2 regions of the Amedibacillus sp. YH-ame6 genome follow, and region 1 is predicted to be linked to the other one. Evidence: a T-box and tRNA genes for the amino acid it is inferred to sense, from the RefSeq annotation. Region 1 holds a T-box; the other holds one or more tRNA genes.
What was found. The T-box of region 1 lies ahead of ileS (isoleucine--tRNA ligase). A T-box ahead of a tRNA ligase gene usually reads a tRNA of that ligase, here a tRNA-Ile.

Region 1 (6,938 bases):
ATGGAAACGAGCTATTGTTGTCAGATATTCTTGGTACTGATGATGATGTCGTAACCAAAGAATTTGAGCGAGAAGAGAACAAACGAGAATTGTTGAAGGCGATGGGTACGCTAAAAGAAAGAGAACGTGTGATCTTACAAATGCGCTATGGTATCGAGCATGAAGAACTTACACAAAAGGATATTGCAAAACGTTTAGGAATTTCCCAATCCTATATCTCTCGTCTTGAAAAACGAATTATTCATAAGCTAAAAACACAAATGAAACATAATCAAAGCTACTAATATGTGAGTAGCTTTTTTTACATCTGTCAAGCCCTATTTTTCTTCCAATTACTTACAGTGTAAAGCCATTCGTATACCGTATAACGTTTCCTTTTAAAGGGCAGACTCCTAGTAGTGGACAGGAGGATATGCATATGAGTCGTTATAAGGTTGAAATCAGTGGAATCAACACATCAGAGTTGGTTGTGCTTAGTAATACAGAAATGAAACAGCTTTTTTTACAGTTACAAAGTGGAGATGAAAGTGCAAAGGAAACACTCATCAAAGGGAATTTGAAACTTGTACTGTCCATTGTACAACGTTTCTCTAGTCGTTGTGAGAACATGGATGATTTATTCCAAGTAGGGTGTATCGGATTAGTCAAATCCATTGATAATTTTGATTTGAAACATGAAGTTCGTTTTTCTACGTACGCAGTACCCATGATTATGGGGGAGATTAGGCGTTATCTAAGAGATAACCAAGTGATTCGTGTATCTCGTCACTTGAAGGATTTGGCATATAAAGCCTTTCGTTTAAAGGAAGAGTATATACACGATCATCAAGTAGAACCATCCATTGCATGGCTTGCACAACAATTGGAAGTACAAGAGAAAGATATTGTGGACGCTATGGATTCTACGCAGAGTGTACTTTCTATATTCGAACCAGTGTTTAATAATGATGGAGATGAATTATACTTGCTAGATCAAATTAAAGATGATAAAAACGAAATAGAGAAACTAGGCAATATTCTATCCTTACGTAAAAGCATGAAACATCTTAAAGAGAAAGAGTTGGATATTTTACATAAACGCTATTATCAAGATAAAACACAAACAGAGATTGCAAGAGAACTTGGCATATCACAAGCACAAGTATCACGTTTAGAAAAGAATGCCATCGCACAACTGAAAAGAGAAATTGAAACATAGGCACAATTCTTGTTTTCCATCATATACTAAACTAGGTGAAGAATATGAAATTTTGCGAAATAGCTGGAAAAGAAGTTATCAATGTACGTAATGGAACACTTGTTGGTTTCGTTAATGATCTAGGTTTCGATGAATGTAATTACGTCATCCATGCCATTTATGTACGACCTGCACAAAGTCTAGTGAAGAAGATATTTCCATGGTTTTTTCCTTGTGAAGAAATCGAAATACCAGTAAACGAAATTGAAAATATCAACGGAGATGTAGTTCTTGTTCGCTTCCATTAAGACAGATGTTGGATGCTTTTCTAAATTCTTACGAAAGTTTAAGTAAAAAAGCCCAAGAATAAGCAAAAAAACTTTTTCTATAGGCTTTTTTATGCTATCATATAGGTAAGTATAATAGGAGGTATCGCTATGAGCATCACTCAGAAATTTAAAGAATTCATTGCGCCAATGGATGAAGATGACGTTTTAGAAGTAGAAGAGGAAGAAGAAACACAAACTATATCACAATATGAACAACCTCGCTCAAAAGTAAGCCATTTACCAAATGATACAAAGATGGTATTGTTTGAGCCACGTTCTTTTGACGAAGCAGAAGAAATTGCACGTCGCTTAAAAGAAAATAAGGCAGCGGTTATCAATTTACATAAACTGCAAAGAGATTACGCTCAAAGAACAATCGATTTCTTAACTGGTGTTATTTTTGCGCTAGATGGTAGCATTCAGAAAATTGGACATAATGTAATTTTATGTGCACCTAGAAATGTTCCAGTTCACGGGGCTATTAATTTAGATTCTGGTGAAGACGAATAATAAAGGTATACACTTTGAACATTATCGGGGTAATGAAGAATTCGTAAAACGTATCTATGATCTATTGGATCTTACAGAGAAACGTAAACGAACCATCATTACTCCCTTTTTTTCGCCTGATCAAAGTGCGATTGTAGAGACGATTTGTGGCAATCAAATCGCAGTTCGAAAAGATGGTGGGTATGCACAAGCAGAACGTAACCGCTTTGCATTTTTACCTTTTGATGAAGAAGTCATCTTTCCTACTGTTTTATTAAAGGCGAATTACTCTTCTACTTTTTCTTCCATTGGACATCGTGATGTTCTAGGAGCCTTGATGAACCTAGGAATAGAAAGAGAGAAAATTGGAGATATCCTAGTGAGTGATCATGATATACAAATTATCATGGATGAAGAAATCGAAAATTATATCGTTTGTAATCTAACGAAAATCAAACGAAATCATGTGCACTTTCAAAGAAGCACAAATATTATAGAACATACGTCTACAATTTTATATTCACATAAAATCGTTTCCTCTCTTCGTTTGGATGCCATTGTTTCAGCATGTACGAATGTATCACGTGCAAAAGCACAAGGTTTCATTGTTTCCGGGAGAGTAAAAGTTAATCATGTTGTACTTGAACAAACGTCTTACATGTGTAATAATAATAGTGCTATTTCCATTCGTGGATATGGGCGCTATCATTTCGCAGAAGTAATCAAGAGAACCAAGAAAGAACATTACGTGATTGATGTCGGAGTGTATGAGTGAGCGAGGGTGAAAGTATGGACAAACCTACATTTGACACTATGAAGAACGGGTATAATCGCTATCAAGTAGATGATTATATTCAATCTATGCAGTTACAATTATCCTCCCTGCAGGAGAAAATTGAAAAGGCATATCAATTACGGGATTCTTATGAACAAGAAGCTATTGATTACAAAAAATTATATGATGGGATTTGCGAAAATCTCAATGTGAAAGAAAAAGCAGCCTTCGATATGACACGTATGGCAATGAAAGAAGCAAATCTAATCGTGGAAACAGCCCATAAGAATGCGGATGTAATTGTTCGAGAATCTTTAATGATGGCACGTGAAGTATTAAGTGAGATAGCGCGTGTTGGTAAAGAGGCAAACATTTTGAAGGGCAACATGAAAGAAGATTTAGCGAAGATTTCACAGGCACTTGATGAATTTGAGACGCCACAGATTCCAGATATGGATCTACTAAAAAAAGAAAAATAAATGCGTAGAAAAAGATACGATTAAGATGAGGAATTTATAGAGAGCAGTTGTTTGGTGAAAAACTGTAAGGATTCATTTTGATTATCACTTTGGAGCAGATCATCCCAAGCACAGTAAGATGATACGATGCACTTGTCGTTATAAGTTTGAGGGCTTCATAGGAATATGAAGAACTAAGGTGGTACCGCGTTGATTATACGTCCTTAGATAAAGGGCGTTTTTTTATGTTAGGAGGAAATGAACATGGAATATAAAGACACACTATTGATGCCAAAAACAGAATTTGAAATGAGAGGGAAACTCCCAAGTAAAGAACCAGGGTTTCAAGAACGCTGGAAACAACAAGCATTATACGAAAAGATGTTAGAAAAAAGAGAAGGTTGCGAGTCTTTTGTGCTACATGATGGGCCTCCTTATGCGAATGGGGATATCCATTTAGGACATGCTTTGAATAAAATTTTAAAGGATGTCATTGTACGTAATCGATTCATGGCAGGGTATAAGGTACCTTATATTCCAGGATGGGATACACATGGGTTACCAATTGAAACAGCAATTACAAAACTAGGACATGATCGTAAGAAAATGGAATTGGCAGACTTCCGTAAATTATGTTATGACTATGCGATGGAACAAGTAGAACGTCAAAAGAAGGGATTTTTATCTCTTGGCGTCGTTGGTGATTATGATCATCCATACATTACATTAACCAAAGACTTTGAAGCAGAACAAATTAAAATCTTTGGTAAAATGGCAATGGAAGGATTGATCTATAAAGGATTAAAACCAGTCTATTGGTCTCCATCATCAGAATCTGCACTTGCAGAAGCAGAGATCGAATACCATGATATTAAAAGTCCTACAATTTTCGTAAAGTTTGCGGTAAAAGAAGGAAATGGTATATTAGATACAGATACTTCTTTTGTGATTTGGACAACAACACCTTGGACGATTCCAGCAAACTTAGCAATCTGTTTAAATAAAGACTTTACCTATGCACTTGTAGAGAGTGAAAAAGGAAAACTTATCGTTCTAAAAGAAATGGTAGATGCTTTATGGGAGAAGTTTGGTTTAACACAGAAAGATATCGTAAAAACATTCAAAGGAAGCGAACTAGAAAAAATCGTTTGTCAACATCCTTTATATGATAGAGAATCCTTAGTGATCCTAGGGGATCACGTAACAGCGGAAGCTGGTACCGGGTGTGTGCATACAGCCCCAGGTTTTGGTGCAGATGACTTCTTCATCGGTGCCAAATATGGTTTACCAGCGTATTGTAATGTGGATGAACATGGATGCATGATGAAAGATGCTGGGGAATGGTTAGAAGGGCAATATGTAGATGATGCCAATAAAACGGTTACACAGCGTTTAGATGAACTAGAAGCCTTATTGAAACTTGAGTTTATTACGCACTCTTATCCACATGATTGGAGAACAAAGAAGCCGATTATTTTCCGTGCTACAACACAGTGGTTCGCATCTATTGATAAAATTAGAGAACAATTACTAACAGAGATTGCAAATGTTGATTGGATTCCAAAATGGGGTCAACAACGTATGCATAATATGATTGCGGATCGAGGAGATTGGTGTATTTCTCGTCAACGTGCTTGGGGTGTTCCGATTCCTATTTTCTATGGGGAAGATGATACTCCAATTATGGATCAAGTTGTATTTGATCATGTCGCAAAACTATTTGAAGAACATGGTTCTAACATTTGGTTTGAAAAAGAAGCCAAAGATCTTCTTCCTGAAGGGTATACAAATGCCGCTTCACCAAATGGTGTATTCTATAAAGAAAGCGATACTATGGATGTATGGTTTGACAGCGGCTCTTCTCATACAGGTGCTATGATTGCGAACAATTTAGGATATCCAGCAGACTTGTATTTTGAAGGAAGTGATCAATATCGTGGTTGGTTTAACTCTTCTTTAATTGTTGGGACTGCAGTGCATGGACATTCTCCATACAAACAGGTATTAAGTCATGGGTTTGTCATGGATGGAAAAGGCGTGAAAATGTCTAAGAGTCAATGGAATGCGGTAGCGCCAGGAGAAATTACAAAGAAATTTGGTGCGGATATCTTACGTTTATGGGCAGCAAGTGTAGATTATCAAGCAGATTGTAGTATGAGTGATGAAATCATGAAACAGATTTCTGAGAACTATCGTAAAGTTCGTAATACATTCCGTTTCTTATTGGCAAATATTCACCCAGAAGATTTCCAAACAGCAGATTTACAAGATGTGGAGACTCTTCCACTGTTAGATAAACATATGATTGCACTTTTGGACGATGTTAATACAAAAGTACAAAAAGCATACAAAGAATATCGTTTTGCGGATGTGACAAGTATGTTAACAACATTGATGACAAATGAATTCTCTGCGTATTACTTAGATTTTACAAAAGATATTCTATACATCGAAAAGAAAGATGATATTAGACGTCGTCAAGTACAGACAGTTATTTATCATGCGGTAAATGTATTTGTTCGTTTATGGGCACCAATTCTTACGCATACAACTGAAGAAGTGAATGATTTCTTCCATGCAGAAGAAGAAAGTATCCATTTAGGAAGCTTCCCTGAAACACAACATGTAGAAGATGGAGAAAGCATCAAAGCAGATATGGTACGTATGATGGCAATACGTTCTGATATCTTCAAAGCATTAGAAGAAGCGCGTGCAGAAAAAGTGATCGGTAAATCTTTAGAAGCGCATGTTTTAGTAAATGTAAGTGATGAAGATCGTAAACTTATTGATACATACTGTGGAAATAAATTCCATCAGTGGTTAATTGTGTCTAAGGTATCTTTCAGCGTAGATGAACTACAAGCATACGAAGTATGTCAGGCTTCTGTAGAGAAGTGTGAAGGTAGTGTATGTCCACGTTGTTGGAATATCAGCGATTCACATGCAGAAGATGGTTTATGTGAACGTTGCGCAAGCGTATTAAAATAAACAATGAGGTAAAGTCCGATGACTTTACCTTTCTTATGTGATATCATAAACAAAAAGAATAGGAGTACATGTATGGAAATCAATTCATTAACGAACGCAAAAGTAAAACAGTGGGCAAAATATAAAGAAAAAAAACATCGCGAGCAAGACCAAAAATTTCTAATTGAAGGAGAACATTTGATTGAAGAAGCACATAAGGCTGGCTTGATCGATGCGATTATTGTGGAACAGTCCCATACTTGTAAATATCACCTGTATGAAAGCTATGAAGTAACACCAGAAATATTGAAGAAACTAAGTGATAGCAAGTCTGGTACATGGATTATGGCAGTATGTCATTATCCAACACTTTCTACAGAAGACCTAGGGAAGCATATCGTCATCCTAGATGACGTGCAGGATCCAGGTAATGTGGGAACCATTATACGCACTGCATTATCGTTTGGATATGACAGCGTTGTTTTATCAACGCATTGTGCAGATGTTTACAATGAAAAAGTAATACGTTCCACACAAGGAGCCCTCTTCCATATTCCAGTATTACGAAAAGATATGGAAGAGGTAATACATCATCTACAAGAACAACGTATTCCTATCTATGTCACAGCACTTGAAAATGGAAAACCCATGTCTTTAGTAGAAAAACCAAGTGAAATTGCATTGGTGTTTGGCAATGAGGGATGTGGTGTCAGCAAGCGTATTTTGGACTGTGCAGATCAAAA
Region 2 (6,938 bases), on a different contig from region 1:
TTATATCTTTTTGAAAAAGGTTGTCAATATATGGAGAAATGGAAAAAACAATACAACAGAGATATTCAAATCAGTTTCAATTTGTCTCGTGCATATTTTAATGGTCCGTATTTTTACCCGGAATATCGCGAAGTATTTGAACGTTATGATATCGATAGTGAGAATATCTGTATTGAATTGTTGGAAAGCGTTGTATTGAATGAACTTGAACAGCTAAGAGATGTCGTTCATAGTATTGATACATTAGGTTTTCATTGTGCATTAGATGATTTTGGAAGTGGTTTTTCTTCCTTTGATATTTTAGCTAATATAAATTTATCGGAGTTAAAGTTAGATCATTCCTTATTTCAAAATTTCAAAAACGAAAAAGAACATGTGTTGTTAAAGCATATCATTGAAATCGCCCATACCTTTAATATGCGTGTTGTAGCTGAAGGTATTGAAACAAAAGAATATGCCAAATATCTAGAAAAGATCAATTGTGATTTAATCCAAGGATTCTACTATTATAAGCCAATGCCTGTAGATGAATTTGAAGAGAGATTTATCTTGCATAAGGAAATGGCACAAGCTTAACGATATCCACTACAATATAAAAATACCGCTCTGCTAATCGTTATGAATGGCGAAGTGGTATTTTTATATTGTAGAGTTTTGTTACATGTATAAAAAAAAGCCTGTAATAGGCTAATTCCAGTGCTAGCATTTTATATACCGTACTCTAGCTGACGGGGTGAATATCTCTCGATATATCGGCTCGTTGGTATGATACCATACATTGTATAGAGATGCAAGGAAAATAAAGAAAGGGTGGAAAGTTCCATCCTTTATCTCTTGTAGTAATCTTTTAGAAAATTCTCTTTGTATTCTTCAAAAGTTCCATCTAAGATGGAAGCACGTATTTCTTCTGTTAAACGAATAATGAATCGTAAGTTATGTTGCGAAGCAAGGTTGAAATATTGAAATTTCTTTTCTTCTTCACCAGATTTCCATAATTCTCGTAATTCACCAAGTGTCCATCCTGCTTTACATGTAGGACAATCACAATGTACATCCGGAAGCTCCATACTTCCTGTGCATTTTTGAAGATTGATGGGACCATATTTTGTATAAATTTTACCATGTCTAGCCTCTCGAGTTGGAGCCACACAATCAAAGGTATCTGCCCCCATCTCTGTACCAATTAAGATATCATCTGGATGAGAGAGACCAAGTAAGTGACGAGGTTTACCTTCTGGTAATTCTTCACAACACCACGTAAGTATTTCTCCAAGACTTTCTTTTAGGAAAGCGCCACCAAGTCCATATCCATCAAAGTCCATATTCGCAAATTTCTTGGCAGTAGAACGTCTCAAATCTTCCCAACGTCCTCCTTGTAGGACTCCATATAGAGATTGATGATATCCCAAATCATCACAATGCTTCTTATGCTCATCAAGACTACGTAGCGCCCAGCGCTCTGTGCGTGCTAATGATTCTACATTATAATCGTAACTATCCGCAAGTGAAGTAAGCTCATCATATGCCATATGGATATCTGCCCCAATACGACATTGAATTTGCATAGATTCTTCTGGACCAATAAAATCTTCTTGATTTGTGAAAGGGTCGATAAATCTTACTCCGTCTTCTGTTACGTGGGTTAAACGTTCTTTAGGATCTGTATTGATCACTTGTTCTTCGCGTTTCATACTAACTACTTTTCCAAGACCAGATCCCAGCGACATCACTTGAAAACCACCAGAATCAGTAAGCGTTGGTCCATCCCAACCAGACCATTTTGCTAAACCACCTTGTTGCGCAATTTCAGGTGAAATGTTACGTAGATGATACCCATTGCTTAACATAGCCTGTGCATGAATATTTGCTAAATCTTCCATTGCAACAAAGCGAACTTCTCCTTTTGTACCTACACACATAAATGCAGGTGTTTTAATATCACCATGTGGAGTATGTATAATACCAGCACGTCCTAATTTACCAGGAATTTTTTTCTCAATTTCAAAGCTAAATGTGTTGTTATTTTTATAATTTGTCATTCTAGTCTACCTCTTAATCTTTTTGCGATGATAACTTCCATAGGGGATAAGATAAGTTCAAATCCGATACCTAATATATATGCGAATACTGCTTGTGCGAAGAATTCTTTCAATGTTAACACACCTAAGAATGCAATTGTTTCAAATATAATACAATCAATGATATGGGCAAATGCAGAAGAACTCAATGCTCTTGCGATAAAACTTCTCGCAAATACGCCATTTCCATTTTTTAATCTTGTAAAAATATAGTTATTCAATAAATTTGAACAAATATAAGCTGTAAGAGAACCGATGATAATACGTGGAGTAAACCCTAGAACACTTGTATACGCATCTTGCATATCCCATCCAGGATACGATGGTAACGCTATTACTATATAGAAAGCAATAACGGCGATAATATTGACTAGGAAAGAAGAGAAAACAACACTCTTGGCAATTTTCTTACCATAGAATTCTACGATTAAATCACCGAGTATATAGGTGAGAGGAAATACAACGATTCCTCCATCAACGGCGATACCTAAAAAATCCCATAGCTTAATCGCTGCGAGATTAGATATCAATAGGGCGCCTGCAGAAATTGCGGCGAAATAGATTAATAGTTTTAATTTAAAATTTGACATGGTGATATTATAGCAGAAATGAGGATAACGGAAAAGACAAAGATGTAGACATTTTTAATGTTTACAAAATAATGCTTGCCTTGGAGTTTACTCCAAGGTTTATAATAGAAGGAAAGAACCATAAGGAGGATTTTTATGGCAAGTATAAAAGAGGTAAGTGAACGTTATGATATTTCACAAGACACATTACGTTATTATGAAAGAATCCACTTAATACCTCCTGTACATCGTACCCCTGGAGGTATTCGCGATTATCAAAAAGAAGATACCAAGTGGGTAGAATTCATTAAGTGTATGCGAAGTGCTGGTTTATCAATTGAATCTTTGATTGAATATGTAGCGATGTTTCAAGAAGGCGATTCTACGATTGCTGCACGTAAAGAGTTGTTGTTGGAACAACGCACTTTATTAACAAAGCGTATGGAAGAAATGAAGATGACTCTAGAACGATTAAATCAAAAAATCGAAGGATATGAAACAAGGGTATTAACTGGTGAAAAGAAATTAAAGAGAAAAGAGGAAAATAAATGAAAAATGTTGTGATACTAGCAGGAAGCCCAAGGATTCAAGGCAATTCAGATGTATTGTGTGATGAATTTATGAAAGGCGCCATAGATGCTGGACATCGTGTTGAAAAAATTCAAATTGCTAAGGAAGATATTCATTTTTGCACAGGATGTGGAAGTTGCCCCAAGACTGGACGTTGTGTACAAAGAGATGCAATGGATGCTATCTTAGAAAAAATGGTTGCGGCAGATGTAATTGTAATGGCTACTCCAGTCTATTTTTACAATATGAGTGCACAAATGAAAATGTTGATTGATCGTACTTGCCCTGTGTATACAAAACTTGGGAATAAAGATTACTATGTAATTATGAGCGCTGCAGAAGAAGACAGAGAACCTATGAAACATGTAGTAGAAAGCTTCCAAGGTTTCTTTGATTGTTTAGAGGAACCAAATGTTAGAGATATCATCTATGGATTAGGTGTATATGATATGCATGAAGTAGAAAAAACTCCTCTTATGAATCAAGCTTATCAAGCGGGTAATAAAATTTAAAAAAGACGATTGTCTTTATTTTACGCAATAATTTTGTTAGTGTATTCATATACTGCTAGTGGTGAAGAACTTGAAAAAGAAAAAATATATACTTGGAATCGCAATTCTTTGTACATTATTATTTGGAAGCTTTTTTATGACTCGTGTAACAAGTGTAACAGCTTTAAAAAGAGTACAAAATCTTGCTGGCGTTGTGATTGTATTAGACAGTGGACATGGAGGAATAGATGCAGGTGCTAAAAGTGGTAAATATAAGGAAGATGAAATCAACCTTTCTATTGCAAAGAAAACAAAAGCCTTATTAGAACAATCTGGAGCTAAAGTAATTATGACAAGAGATGGAGATTATGATTTAGCTTCAAAAGATGCGAAGATACGAAAGAAAGAAGATATGAAAAAAAGGATAAGCATTATCAACGATAAAGATGTAGATTTATTTTTATCGATTCATCTAAATGCATATCCAAATACGAATGTAAAAGGAGCACAAGCTTTCTATCAAAAGGATAATGAAGTTGCTAGAGCATTTGCACAAATCATGCAGAAACATTTAAAAACATTAACTGGTACGCAAATGACATGTAAAGAAGGAGATTACTATATATTAAATAATGCAAAAAAAATAGGATCCCTAATTGAGTGCGGTTTTTTATCGAATGCACACGATCGATCTTTGCTTATTCAAGAAGATTATCAACAGAAAGTAGCCAAAACTCTATATAATGGTATCAGTGAATACTTCAATTTTTTATTATAAAAAAGTAATAAAAAATTGTTCAAAAAGTAGTTGACACGATAATACTCACATGGTATTATATATAGGCATTCGATGGAAATGGGCCTGTAGCTCAGGTGGTTAGAGCGCACCCCTGATAAGGGTGAGGTCGTTGGTTCAAGTCCATTCAGGCCCACCATCGAATTTAATTATACATGGGGTTTTAGCTCAGCTGGGAGAGCACCTGCCTTGCACGCAGGGGGTCATCGGTTCGATCCCGATAAGCTCCACCATGATAATTAACGAGAGATTCCGAAGTAGTCGCTTATCGGGATCTTTTTTGTACGTGCAAGGGGTGCATTGGCTTTTTTTGTATGTTATTTTCGTTTTGTAACCAATATGTTGTAGGGATCCATTATAAAAGTAGGCGTTTTTATAATGTTGATATCACGTTCTTTAAATATGTTTACTTTTGGATAATCGCTAAGAAACCAATAGTCCATGAAAGCAGGATCTTCGCTAAAACAGATGATATACGATTCTTTTATAGCATCACTATATTCCTGCCCATTCATACTATGCAGGTACTTAAAAGACTTTGATACAATGGGATTAATATGTCCTCGATACCCATCAGCACTTGAATCGATTGTTAACATATATCCATCTTTATCTTTCGTTAATGTGGTGATAATAGGGTCTTCTTCTGTTGTATACGTTATGATTTTAATGGTAGCTTTTTGATACTGTGATTTTTCCTTCACAAAAGAATTCCATGCGCTTACATCATTTTCTTCAGTGAATGTATATAGAACTTCACCAAAATCCTTTACTTTTGAAACAGATGCCTCTTTTTGTTCCTGTTTTTGTGTTGAACACCCTATGCCAATGAGAATACCTAATATACAAATTATCAAAATTTTCTTCATCCTATTCACGCTCCTCTATAAAGAAGACCGTATAAATATAAAAAATGTTTCATTAAGGTTTATTTACTTTATCAATTAGTGTAATATTAAGAAGGTGATTTTATATGAAATACTTAAATAGTAATGATTTGATGATGTTTTTAGAAAAACCTATCACAAGGTTATCTGTGTTTGAGGCAGAAACTGTAGACGCGATATTAATTATGTGCGCAGAAGCTTTTCCTAAGTTGGAAAAGGATTTTTCTGTTAAGATAGATTTTCCTACTTTTAAATTCCAAGTACTAAAAACCATGGGAGAATTTTTATCAAAATGTAAAGAATGCAATCATGAATGCTTGAAAAATCCAAGAAAGCGTATTGAACAAGAACGATATGATCGTAATCATATCATTCGCTCTTTATGGCCAACACATATCCAAAAAGAGAACGCTGAGAACTTCTTCATTATGGAATATTGCTTAACATACGCGGATATTTTATATCGCTATTTATTAGATGCAGGTTTACCAAATGAGTTTACACATCGTTTAGCAGAAAATGCGATGTTGGAACTTGCGAAATGGATTGATAAAAACTGTATTATGAAATGTAAATATGAGTGTATACGTAGAAGCGATTCTATGGGATACTGTACGTTATGTTCTTATATGATTCAATCACTTGCGTGTCCTTTAAAAGAGGAAATACATGTAAACCAGTTGGGTATGCAAGCAGATGAAATACAGTGTATGCGTAAAGAGAATTTGATAAAAAAATAGGTCATAACTCGAGGTTATGACCTTTTCTACGCTTGCTTAGTCTGGTGTTTTAAGATTTTAAAGAAATAGAACAAGCCAATACAAATAAGAATGTGTCCAATTCCTGCAATTCCACTGATTGCACTATTCATTCTAGATGCCAATGTGATATTCAAGACTTGAGGAATACCACGTGCAAATAGCATGACAATTGCGATTAGTAGTCCTATATTATAAATATATAGAAATCTAAGGAAATTCTTTTGTGTACTCAATGCGAATAATTTCTCAAGAATCAGTACTACTAAAAAGAACATCATACCTAGCATAAATGCATGCGTATGTACTACTCCTAGAGAAGTAACTCCATCAAAGCCCTGTAGTTTTGTAAATTCTCTAAAAAATACTCCACCAGCCATTCCAAGGACTGCATAAAAAGCGGATAGTTTATATAATTTGTTCATTTGTATCCTCCTCGTATAAAAATATCCTATCATATCTTAATAAGGAAGTAGAGTGATTTGCTCATAGAAAAAACAGCCCTTAGAGCTGTTCATCTAATTTCTGTTTAGCTTTTTGTTCGAACTTTTCTTTCAGTACTACGAAACGATCATGACTTGCTTTCCCAATGATATCCTTTTCATCTTCAGCGATGATTTCAAAAGATATTTTTTTACGATCTACCGCAGTAACGGTAGCACTCACGCGTACTTTCATACCAACAGGAGTGGCAGCGTCATGTGTGGAGTTGATCATAACACCAACAGAAGTTTCTCCTTCTTCCATAAATGGCTCTAAGCATTTTACAGCCGTATTCTCCATACATGC

Region 2: it encodes a tRNA-Ile, which carries the amino acid that the T-box ahead of ileS (isoleucine--tRNA ligase) is inferred to sense. The anticodon was not compared.

The regions. Positions count from the first base shown of each region.
Region 1 is NZ_JBSPEZ010000025.1:18,373-25,310, reverse strand. It holds gene sigK (RNA polymerase sporulation sigma factor SigK) at 1-284, shown strand, start outside; gene ACWG0P_RS13500 (SigB/SigF/SigG family RNA polymerase sigma factor) at 419-1,198, shown strand; gene ACWG0P_RS13495 (PRC-barrel domain-containing protein) at 1,243-1,485, shown strand; gene ACWG0P_RS13490 (cell division protein SepF) at 1,615-2,016, shown strand; gene ACWG0P_RS13485 (YlmH family RNA-binding protein) at 2,003-2,770, shown strand; gene ACWG0P_RS13480 (DivIVA domain-containing protein) at 2,785-3,249, shown strand; T-box leader at 3,246-3,457, shown strand; gene ileS (isoleucine--tRNA ligase) at 3,493-6,216, shown strand; gene ACWG0P_RS13470 (TrmH family RNA methyltransferase) at 6,289-6,938, shown strand, end outside.
Region 2 is NZ_JBSPEZ010000016.1:11,175-18,112, forward strand. It holds gene ACWG0P_RS10745 (EAL domain-containing protein) at 1-576, shown strand, start outside; gene tgt (tRNA guanosine(34) transglycosylase Tgt) at 828-2,039, opposite strand; gene ACWG0P_RS10755 (queuosine precursor transporter) at 2,036-2,668, opposite strand; gene ACWG0P_RS10760 (MerR family transcriptional regulator) at 2,804-3,199, shown strand; gene ACWG0P_RS10765 (flavodoxin family protein) at 3,196-3,729, shown strand; gene ACWG0P_RS10770 (N-acetylmuramoyl-L-alanine amidase) at 3,791-4,486, shown strand; tRNA gene ACWG0P_RS10775 (tRNA-Ile) at 4,567-4,643, shown strand; tRNA gene ACWG0P_RS10780 (tRNA-Ala) at 4,662-4,737, shown strand; gene ACWG0P_RS10785 (DUF4362 domain-containing protein) at 4,822-5,373, opposite strand; gene ACWG0P_RS10790 (hypothetical protein) at 5,478-6,131, shown strand; gene ACWG0P_RS10795 (DUF2871 domain-containing protein) at 6,158-6,574, opposite strand; gene ACWG0P_RS10800 (thioesterase family protein) at 6,654-6,938, opposite strand, start outside.